Regions from separate parts of the Aminobacter sp. BA135 genome, predicted to be linked through region 2. Evidence: predicted binding sites of a transcription regulator. Region 2 holds the regulator's gene; each other region holds the start of a gene.

Region 1 (2,201 bases), 1.3 Mb from region 2:
GCCGTCGAGGATCTCGCCCTGTTCAAAGCCGTAGAAGCGCATCAGCCAATCTGCCTGGTAGAGCCGGTGTTCGCGCATCAGCGGCGGCCTCCTCAGGGGCAGGGCAGAGGAGGCGTCGGGGATCGGGCTGAAGGCCGAATAGTAGACGCGGCGCAACTGGTAGCTGCCATAGAGCCGGGCGCTGGTCTTGAGGATGCGGGCATCTGAAGTGGCGTCGGCGCCGACGATCATCTGCGTCGACTGCCCGCCCGGTGCAAAACGCTCGCGAGTCTTCGTCCTCAGCGTCGGCTCCGCCTTCTCCTCGATCTTCGAACGCAGCTTTGCCATCGAGACGCGGATCGTCTCCGGCCGTTTTTCCGGCGCCAGCCGCTTCACGCCCTCATCGGTCGGCAGTTCGACATTTATCGACAGGCGATCGGCATAGAGGCCTGCCTTCTCGATCAGCTCGGCAGACGCCTCGGGGATGGTCTTGAGATGGATGTAGCCTGCGAATTTCTCGTCGAGCCTCAGCCGCCGCGCCACCTCCACCATCTCTGTCATGGTCTCATCGGGCGAGCGAATGACGCCTGACGAGAGGAACAATCCCTCGATGTAGTTGCGCTTGTAAAAATCCATGGTCAGCCGCACCACTTCGTCGACCGTGAAGCGGGCGCGGCGGACATTGGAGGACGAGCGGTTGATGCAGTAGCTGCAATCGTAGATGCAGAAATTGGTCAGCAGGATCTTGAGCAGCGAGATGCAGCGGCCGTCGGGGGCGTAGGAGTGGCAGATGCCCATGCCCTCGGTCGAGCCGATGCCGCCAGACTTGAGCGAGTCGCGCCCGCCGGCGCCTGACGAGGCGCAGGAAGCGTCATACTTCGCGGCGTCGGAAAGGATCGCGAGTTTCTCGCGGGTCGAAAGAACTGTCATTTGTTCATGATATGTTCTTTTGCCTGCCAAGGCCAGAGGGTTCGCTATGATGCGGCAAATGTGAACGACGCGTCGGCGAATGGATGGCGGTATTAGCCGCCATCCCGGGGATCACACCTCGTGCAGATAAAGGTGGTAGTCGAGCTCGCTCACCGTGCGGGCGACGCGGAAATATTCGCTTTCCTTGATCGCCGTAAACGTGCGGTGCAGGTCGTGGCCCAGTGCCTCGCGGAGAAACTCCGACGCTTTCGCCGCCTCGATCGCCGAGCGCCAGTCCGGCGGCATCACGCTTTCAGTACCTTCGGCCTGTTCGTAGCCGTTGCCAGACGTTTCCGGGCCAGGATCGAGCTGCTCCTCCAGCCCTTTCGAGATGCCGGCGAGGATGGTCGCGGCGACGAGATAGGGGTTGGCGTCGACGCCGGAGGGACGGTGCTCGATGCGGCGGTTCCTGGCGTCGCCCGCCGGCACGCGCAGCGCCACCGAGCGGTTGTTGACGCCCCAGGTGGGGGCCACCGGTGCGTAGGACTGGGAGACGAAGCGACGCCACGAGTTTGCATGCGGCGCAAACACCAGCATCGATTCCGCCATCGTCTCGGCGAGGCCGCCGAGCGCGTGCAGCAGTTTCGGCTCCCAGCTGCCTTCCGCGGTTTCGGTGAAGACGTTATTGCCGTCGCTGTCGAGCAGCGAGACGTGGAAATGCATGCCCGAGCCGGCATATTTCTCGATCGGCTTGGCCATAAAGCAGGCAGTGACGCCATGGCGGCGAGCCTGAGCGCGCACCAGCCGCTTCAGCATCAACAGGTCGTCGGCCGCCTGCATGACGTCCTTGCGGTAGCGCAAGGTGAGTTCGTACTGACCCGGCGCATATTCCGAGATCACGGTCTCGGCCGGGATGCCTTGCACTTTTGCGGCGGCATAGATGTCAGAGAACAGCGGCTCCATGCCGTGCAGGTGGTCGACCGAGTAGACCTCGGTCTTGCCGGAGGCGCGGCCGTCAAGCACGGCACGGGCCGGCTGGACCTTGCCGTCGCCGTCGCGCTCGTTGGCGAGTAGGAAGAACTCGAGCTCGAAGGCGCCGGCAGGATAGAGGCCCTTTTCAGCCAGCCTGTCGACCTGTCGCTTCAGCGCCAGCCGAGGGTCCGAAGTCATTGGCGCGCCGTCGAGATGGAACATCGACATCAGCACCTGGCCGCGGGCGGGGCTGGTGCCATGCAAAGGCTTCAGCGTGCCAGGTATCGGCCAGGCGCGGAGGTCGCCATCGCCGGAATCCCAGATCAGGCCGGTCTCGTGGA
Region 2 (2,201 bases):
ACTCGTCATCGCGTCGACGGCAACGACCTGGCTGCGCGCCGCCGCACTGCCATTCGCGGCCCTTGGGCTGCTGACGGTCGTGGAAACGGAAACGCCCAACGTTCTCGTTTCGGAAGATGGCCGCCTCGTCGGCGTCCCGGTCGGCGATGGCAAACTGGCCGTCAATCGCGTCCGGCCGAACCAGTTCACCGTCGACAACTGGCAGCGCGCGCTGGCGTCGGAAACACTCATCACCCCGGCCCGTTCGGCGGCGAATGCAACGAACGGGACTGTCCGTATGCCCAGCGAGACCGGCTCACAGCCAGCAGCCGAGGCAGATGTCGCCGGTACGATACCCGGCAAACCAGTATCTGGAGAGCTAAACGCCGCCGGCGCGGACGCCTTCGTATGTGACAGCGGGCTGTGCACGGTTCAGCAATCGGAGGGTGCACGGATCGTTCATGCGGCGAATGCGAGCGCCGCTGCACGAGCCTGCGACAACGCGGATCTCATCGTCGTCGACGATGCCACGGCAAGCGACGTCTGCCCCGGCGTGACCGTGCTCACCAAACGCGAGCTGGCGCGCCTTGGCAGTGCGTCGATATTCATCACAGCCGAGGCGGTTGGCATAGATCAGGCGGTCGAGATACGCCACGCTGTGGCGGAACCGTACCGCCCGTGGCATGCGCAGCGCCAATTTTCGCGCGAGGCGAGGGGCCTGCCACCCTACAAGCGAACGGAGATGCCCCCGAAGACACCTGCCGGGGCAACCAAGGCGCACCCAAAAGCGCCGACTGCGGCCACACGGTGAGTCCGAGATCTGTACCCGCCGTCGCAGAGCCGTCAGATACGGCACGATAGCAACAGGGCAGGTCCGGCTTATACAGATTGCAGCAGTATGGACAGGCCGAGGTGGCGGAACGCAGCCCCGGCAATCAATAGCGGCGGATCAGGCCGACAAGCTTGCCCTGCACCTTGACCCTGTCGGGTCCGAAGATGCGGGTTTCATAGGCCGGATTGGCGGCCTCAAGAGCGATCGAGGCACCCTTGCGGCGGAAACGCTTGAGCGTCGCTTCTTCGTCGTCGACGAGGGCGACGATGATCTCACCGGGATTGGCCGTGGTCGAGCTGCGGATGACCACAGTGTCGCCGTCGAAGATGCCGGCCTCGATCATCGAGTCGCCCTTGACCTCGAGCGCGTAATGCTCGCCGCCCATGATCATGTCTGGCGGCACCGAAATCGAATGCGTCTTGTGCTGGATGGCGTCGATAGGCACACCGGCAGCGATGCGTCCCATGACGGGAATGGCAACCGCCGAAGCAACATCGTCGTCATTGCCGGCCGACATGCTGCGTGACGGCTCGGGTTTGCGGCCGAGGCTACCCTCGATGACGCTGGGCGAGAACTTCTTCGCTGCGTTGAGGCCAGGCGCGATCGAATCGGGCAGGCGCAGCACTTCAAGCGCGCGCGCCCGGTTGGGCAGGCGTCTGATGAAGCCGCGTTCTTCGAGCGCCGTGATCAGGCGATGGATGCCGGACTTGGAGGCGAGGTCGAGTGCTTCCTTCATCTCGTCGAAGGACGGCGGAATACCCGCTTCCTTCAGCCGCTCGTGGATGAATAGCAAAAGCTCGTGTTGTTTGCGCGTCAGCATCGCCACCCCCGAGGAATCAGAAGAAAAACAAACCCAGAACAAACACTATCTGTTCCAGTTGTGTTCCGCAACTGTTGATATTTCGTGAAGGGTGGAAGGTGCTGCTCAGCGCAACATCATCACCTGGCAGGCGCTGCCGGCTTCGACTGCAGGCGCGAAGGGCACCCGCACGATGGCGCAGTTGGCGTCGGCCAGCGTGCGCAGCATCGAAGAGTCCTGGATCAGGTAGGGTGTGACGACGAGACCCTCAGCGGTCTCGCGCGCAATCGCGCGGACAAAGTCCTGGCGCAGGTCGTTGGCCGCCATTGCCATGTCGAGAATGCCGTTGCGCATATCGGGCGAATAAGGGCGGCCGCCAAGCTTCGCCAGCAGAGGTTTCAGGAAAATCTGCGAGCAGATCAGGCTGGCGACCGGATTGCCCGGCAGGCCGACGCAGCGGCTGTCGCCGAGCCGGCCGAACATCAGCGGCTTGCCCGGGCGCATCGCGATCTTCCAGAAGTTGAGATCCATGCCGAGATCGGTCAGGACACGGTGAACGAGGTCGTGGTCGCCGACCGAAGCGCCGCCCAG
Region 3 (2,201 bases), 1.7 Mb from region 2:
CATCTTCGACAGCAACGCTGCCGCCGCGCACGCGGCGACGGCGATCTCGGCAGAGCGCCCCGGCTGGTTCAGCGCCGCCACAACGACCCGGACCTAGGAGCCCAACATAATGGCCAGCGAGCCCCGCCCCTTCGTTCCCGTCCGCATCGCGGTGCTGACCGTCTCCGACACCCGCACGCTGGCCGAGGACAAGTCAGGCCAGACGCTAGCCGACCGCATCACCGAAGCCGGGCACGTGCTCAAGGCGCGCGACATCGTCACCGACGACAGGGACAAGATCCGCGACCGCGTCACCGCCTGGTCGCTCGATGCCGAAATCGACGTGATCATCACCACCGGCGGTACCGGCTTCACCGGCCGCGACGTCACGCCGGACGCGCTGGAGCCGATCTTCGAAAAGCGCATGGACGGCTTCTCGGAGGTGTTCCACCGCATTTCCTACGACAAGATCGGCACGTCGACGATCCAGTCGCGTGCCACCGGCGGCGTGCTCAACGCCACCTTCGTCTTCGTGCTGCCGGGGTCGCCAGGGGCGTGCCGCGACGCCTGGGACGGCATTCTCAAGGCGCAGCTCGATTACCGCCACATGCCGTGCAATTTCGTCGAGATCATGCCGCGGCTCGACGAGCACCTCAGGCGTGGCGGCACCAAGTCAGCCTGAAGCCAGGGCGTCTTTCGCAATTTCCGACGAAATGGCGCTGCTGGAATTGCCCTAGCGCGGCGCAACGACGATTTCGGCATCCAGCGTCTTCATGGCAAGTCCGCGCGCGATGCCTTCGGCGTCCGCCCCGTTGCGACCCAGAATAGCTGCCTGCTTCCTGGTGATGACCAGCCCCTGCTCCAGAGCGCGCGGCCGCGACGTCACCCGTTCCCAGAACGGCCGGTTGCTCGCCCGCGACCGGGTGAAGCGCGCCGCCATGGTCAGCCGGCTCATGTGGCGAACAGCATCCTCGGTCCAGCCTTCGGCCAGCCGCGCGCCCGGCTCGAGCAGCAGCAGCCAGTCGCTCCTGGCCTGCGCGATGCCCGCCTGGATGCCGCCCTTGGCGAGATAGGCGCAGCCGGCATGTTCGGCGACATAGTGAGTCTGGTCGGTGGAGCCGAGGTCACAGACGATCACCTCGCGCACGACACCCTCGACGGCGCCGCCGACCAGCGCCGCCAGCGTGCGGGCCAGCCCCTCCTCGTCGTCCCTGGTCTCGATCAGAACGCTCAGCATATCCAGCCGCATATCGGAAAGCCGGCCGAAGCGCCAGCCTTGCGGCCCGGAGAACAAAGTTCTTGCTTTGTTCTCATTTCCAAAATAGGAATAGTTTCATGCCGACCGAATCGACGGACGGTCATTTTCCCTCTGGGAGATAGCGAAATGGAACCCATCGCACGGGCCGATATTGCCGCTTTCAAGGGTGGCGGAGCCGGAATGGCCAATGCCATGATCGAGGAAAGCGGCCTGCGCATCAACCATGAGCGTCGGCGCGGCCGCGGTGCCGGCGTCAACCCGTCGGGGCGTTACGAGCCGGTCAGCCGCCATGTCTTCGACGACGGCTGGAGCACAATCGAGGAGCTGCCGCCGTTCAAGACCGAGGTTCAGGTCGAGAAGCCGCGCACCATCATCACCCGCAACGAGTCGCCCGACATCTCCTTCGACCGCTCGATCAATCCCTATCGTGGTTGCGAGCATGGTTGTGTCTACTGTTTCGCCCGCCCCACCCACAGCTATATGGGCCTGTCGGCCGGGCTCGATTTCGAATCCAAGCTGTTTGCCAAGCCGGATGCGGCGCGGCTGCTCGACCGCGAACTGTCGAAGGACGGTTACCAGCCGCGCACCATCGCCATCGGCACCAACACCGATCCCTATCAGCCGATCGAGAAGCACTGGCGCATCATGCGCGAGGTGCTCGAGGTGCTGGAGGCGCGCAGCCATCCTGTCGGCATCGTCACCAAGTCGGCAATGGTCACACGCGACATCGATATCCTCACCCGCATGGCCGAAAAGGGCCTGGCCAAGGTGGCGCTGTCGGTGACGACGCTCGACCGCATGCTGGCACGGACCATGGAACCGCGGGCAGCGACGCCGACCAAGCGGCTGGAAGCGGTCAGGCAGCTCTCCGATGCCGGCATTCCGGTTTCGGTGATGGTGGCGCCGATCATCCCAGGCCTCACCGACCAGGAGATCGAGCGCATTCTCGATTCGGCCAAAGCCG
Region 4 (2,201 bases), 1.2 Mb from region 2:
CCTGGTGAGCTCGACCTCGAGCGGCCCCGAATGATGCGCTGCCCGAAACAGCACCGCCTGTTCCTTCAGAAGCGTGCCGGTCTCGCGCTCCTTCAAGACCTCGTCGCAGACATAGCCGGCCTGTTCGGCTTCGTCTGCAACCGTCACGATGCGGGGCTTTTCCAGCGACCTGCGTTCGGTCCACAGGTTCTTGGTGAAACGCTCCTCGGCCTCGCCGATGACGGCATTGGCGGCGTTCAATATGGCGTCGGTCGAGCGATAATTCTGGTCGAGCGTCACCACCTGGGCGGGTTCGGCAAACAGGCCGGGGAAATCGAGGATGTTGCGCACTTCGGCGGCGCGGAACGAATAGATCGACTGGGCGTCGTCGCCGACCACCGTCAGGCCGCGGCCGTCGGGCTTGATCGCCGTCAGGATCGCCGCCTGCAGCCGGTTGGTGTCCTGGTATTCGTCGACCAGGATATGGTCGAAACGCTGGGAAAGATGGGCGGCGATGCCAGGCTCGGCCGCCATCTGCGACCAGTAGAGCAGGAGGTCGTCGTAATCGAGGATGTTCTGCGCCTGCTTGGCCTCGACATAGGCCTTAAACAGCGCCTTCAGCTCGTCGCTCCAGCCGACACACCAGGGAAAGGCGTGGCCGAGCACCGCCTCGAGCCTGTCCTGGGAATTGACGACGCGGGAATAGATCGCAAGGCAGGTCGCCTTGGTGGGAAAGCGCTTCTCCGTCTCGGAAAAGCCGAGCTGGTGGCGAACCAGGTTCATCAGGTCGGCCGAGTCTTCCCGGTCGTGGATGGTGAAGGCGGGTTCGAGCCCGATGTCGAGCGCATAGTCGCGCAGCAACCTCGCGCCGACGGAATGGAAGGTGCCGGCCCAGCTCAGCCCTTCCATCAGGCTCGCCGCGCGCTCCTGCAAAACGTCGGCGGCGATGCGCTCGACGCGCCTGCTCATCTCGGCCGCCGCACGGCGCGAAAATGTCATCAACAGGATGCGCCGGGGGTCGGCGCCGCGAACGATGAGATGGGCAACCCGGTGGGCGAGCGTGTTGGTCTTGCCCGAGCCGGCGCCGGCAATGATCAGCAAGGGGCCCGACACCGCGCCGTCGCCATGCAAGACGGCAGCGCGCTGGCCCGGGTTCAGGCGGGCGAGATAACCAGGCTCTGCTGCCGAATCACGGATGGCGATGTTCATTCAGGCATGAAGCATCGTTTCCGTTTCGTTCGCAACGGTCGATCCGGCGGGGGCGGGCCTCGCTGGCCATTGCCCTAACGTTAGCATTTTGTGAATTGACGCCTGGAGGTATTTGTTCCTATTTTGTTCTCATGCCGATGTTATCCGAATTTCCCTCCGACAAGATCATCGTCTGCTGCGACAAATGCGGGATGCGCAAGCAGTTCGACCGCGACGCCATGCTGCGGGCCGGCGGCGACCGCACGCTGGCGCTTCTGCTGGACGCGATCGTCGCGCGCATCGGCTGCACGCGGACCAACACGTTCAACATCTATGACCGCTGCGGCGCCAAATATGAGGAACTTGTGCGGCTGCTGGGGATGTCGACGTCGCATCGCGCGCCGGACCGATGAGCGTCGTGGATGAGCTGCGTATCGGCGATCAGGGGCGCGCGCCAGGCGATGGTGAGGGCGCCGGCCTGGTCGCATCGCGGTCGCGTGGCAGTCCGGTCAGGCAGGAGCAAACATGTCGCGCAGGCATGACAGAAACGACAGACTGACCGAGAGCGAGATCGAGGCGATTGTCCTGGCGGCGATCCCTTTGCGTATGGCGATCCAGAAGTGCTTCATCAGCCTGAAGCCATTCAACGAGACCTATTCGCTGCTGCATCACCACGTCGCCGGTCTGGACGCCGTTCTGGAGAGAATTACCGGCCGAAGCATCGATTACCGCAGTCGAGATCTCGGCCTGTTGCCGCGCCGCGATGGCTAGCACATAGCTCGCCGCCATCGCTCTCACCGGCATCGCCCTCCACCGGCATCGCCCTCACCGGCATTGCTTGAGCAACGCGCCGGCATTCGGCCGGCCCGCGCTTTTCGCGTCATCGATGGCTGGCAACCGGGGCAACCGCTGCGGTTGTTTCCCTTTCAATGACAAGATGGCCAAGCAAAAGTGCTTGAATTTCTCGTGTCCCGGCGTGATCCTGAAGATTGTTGGGAGAGGGGAGAAGTCATGGATACGTCTGACGAAAGTCC

The links. Region 2 encodes LexA, which represses DNA repair genes until DNA is damaged. Its sites were predicted from a motif close to TGTTCNNNNTGTGTTCNG; they were not measured.
Region 1: SLT36_RS08845 (putative DNA modification/repair radical SAM protein) is a predicted target of LexA. The motif match lies at 911-928, and genes of this name have one in related genera.
Region 3: SLT36_RS23420 (PA0069 family radical SAM protein) is a predicted target of LexA. The motif match lies at 1,274-1,291, and genes of this name have one in related genera.
Region 4: SLT36_RS20975 (ATP-dependent helicase) is a predicted target of LexA. The motif match lies at 1,302-1,319, and genes of this name have one in related genera.

Annotation. Positions count from the first base shown of each region.
Region 1 covers NZ_CP139572.1:1,804,032-1,806,232, forward strand. The annotation lists gene SLT36_RS08845 (putative DNA modification/repair radical SAM protein) at 1-909, opposite strand, end outside; gene SLT36_RS08850 (glutamine synthetase family protein) at 1,021-2,201, opposite strand, start outside.
Region 2 covers NZ_CP139572.1:3,093,837-3,096,037, forward strand. The annotation lists gene SLT36_RS15025 (ComEC/Rec2 family competence protein) at 1-790, shown strand, start outside; gene lexA (transcriptional repressor LexA) at 915-1,631, opposite strand; gene SLT36_RS15035 (molybdopterin molybdotransferase MoeA) at 1,737-2,201, opposite strand, start outside.
Region 3 covers NZ_CP139572.1:4,806,212-4,808,412, forward strand. The annotation lists gene SLT36_RS23405 (4-(cytidine 5'-diphospho)-2-C-methyl-D-erythritol kinase) at 1-97, shown strand, start outside; gene moaB (molybdenum cofactor biosynthesis protein B) at 110-661, shown strand; gene SLT36_RS23415 (glycosyltransferase) at 713-1,216, opposite strand; gene SLT36_RS23420 (PA0069 family radical SAM protein) at 1,364-2,201, shown strand, end outside.
Region 4 covers NZ_CP139572.1:4,306,345-4,308,545, reverse strand. The annotation lists gene SLT36_RS20975 (ATP-dependent helicase) at 1-1,188, opposite strand, end outside; gene SLT36_RS20970 (hypothetical protein) at 1,380-1,580, shown strand; gene SLT36_RS20965 (hypothetical protein) at 1,693-1,938, shown strand; gene SLT36_RS20960 (hypothetical protein) at 2,119-2,201, shown strand, end outside.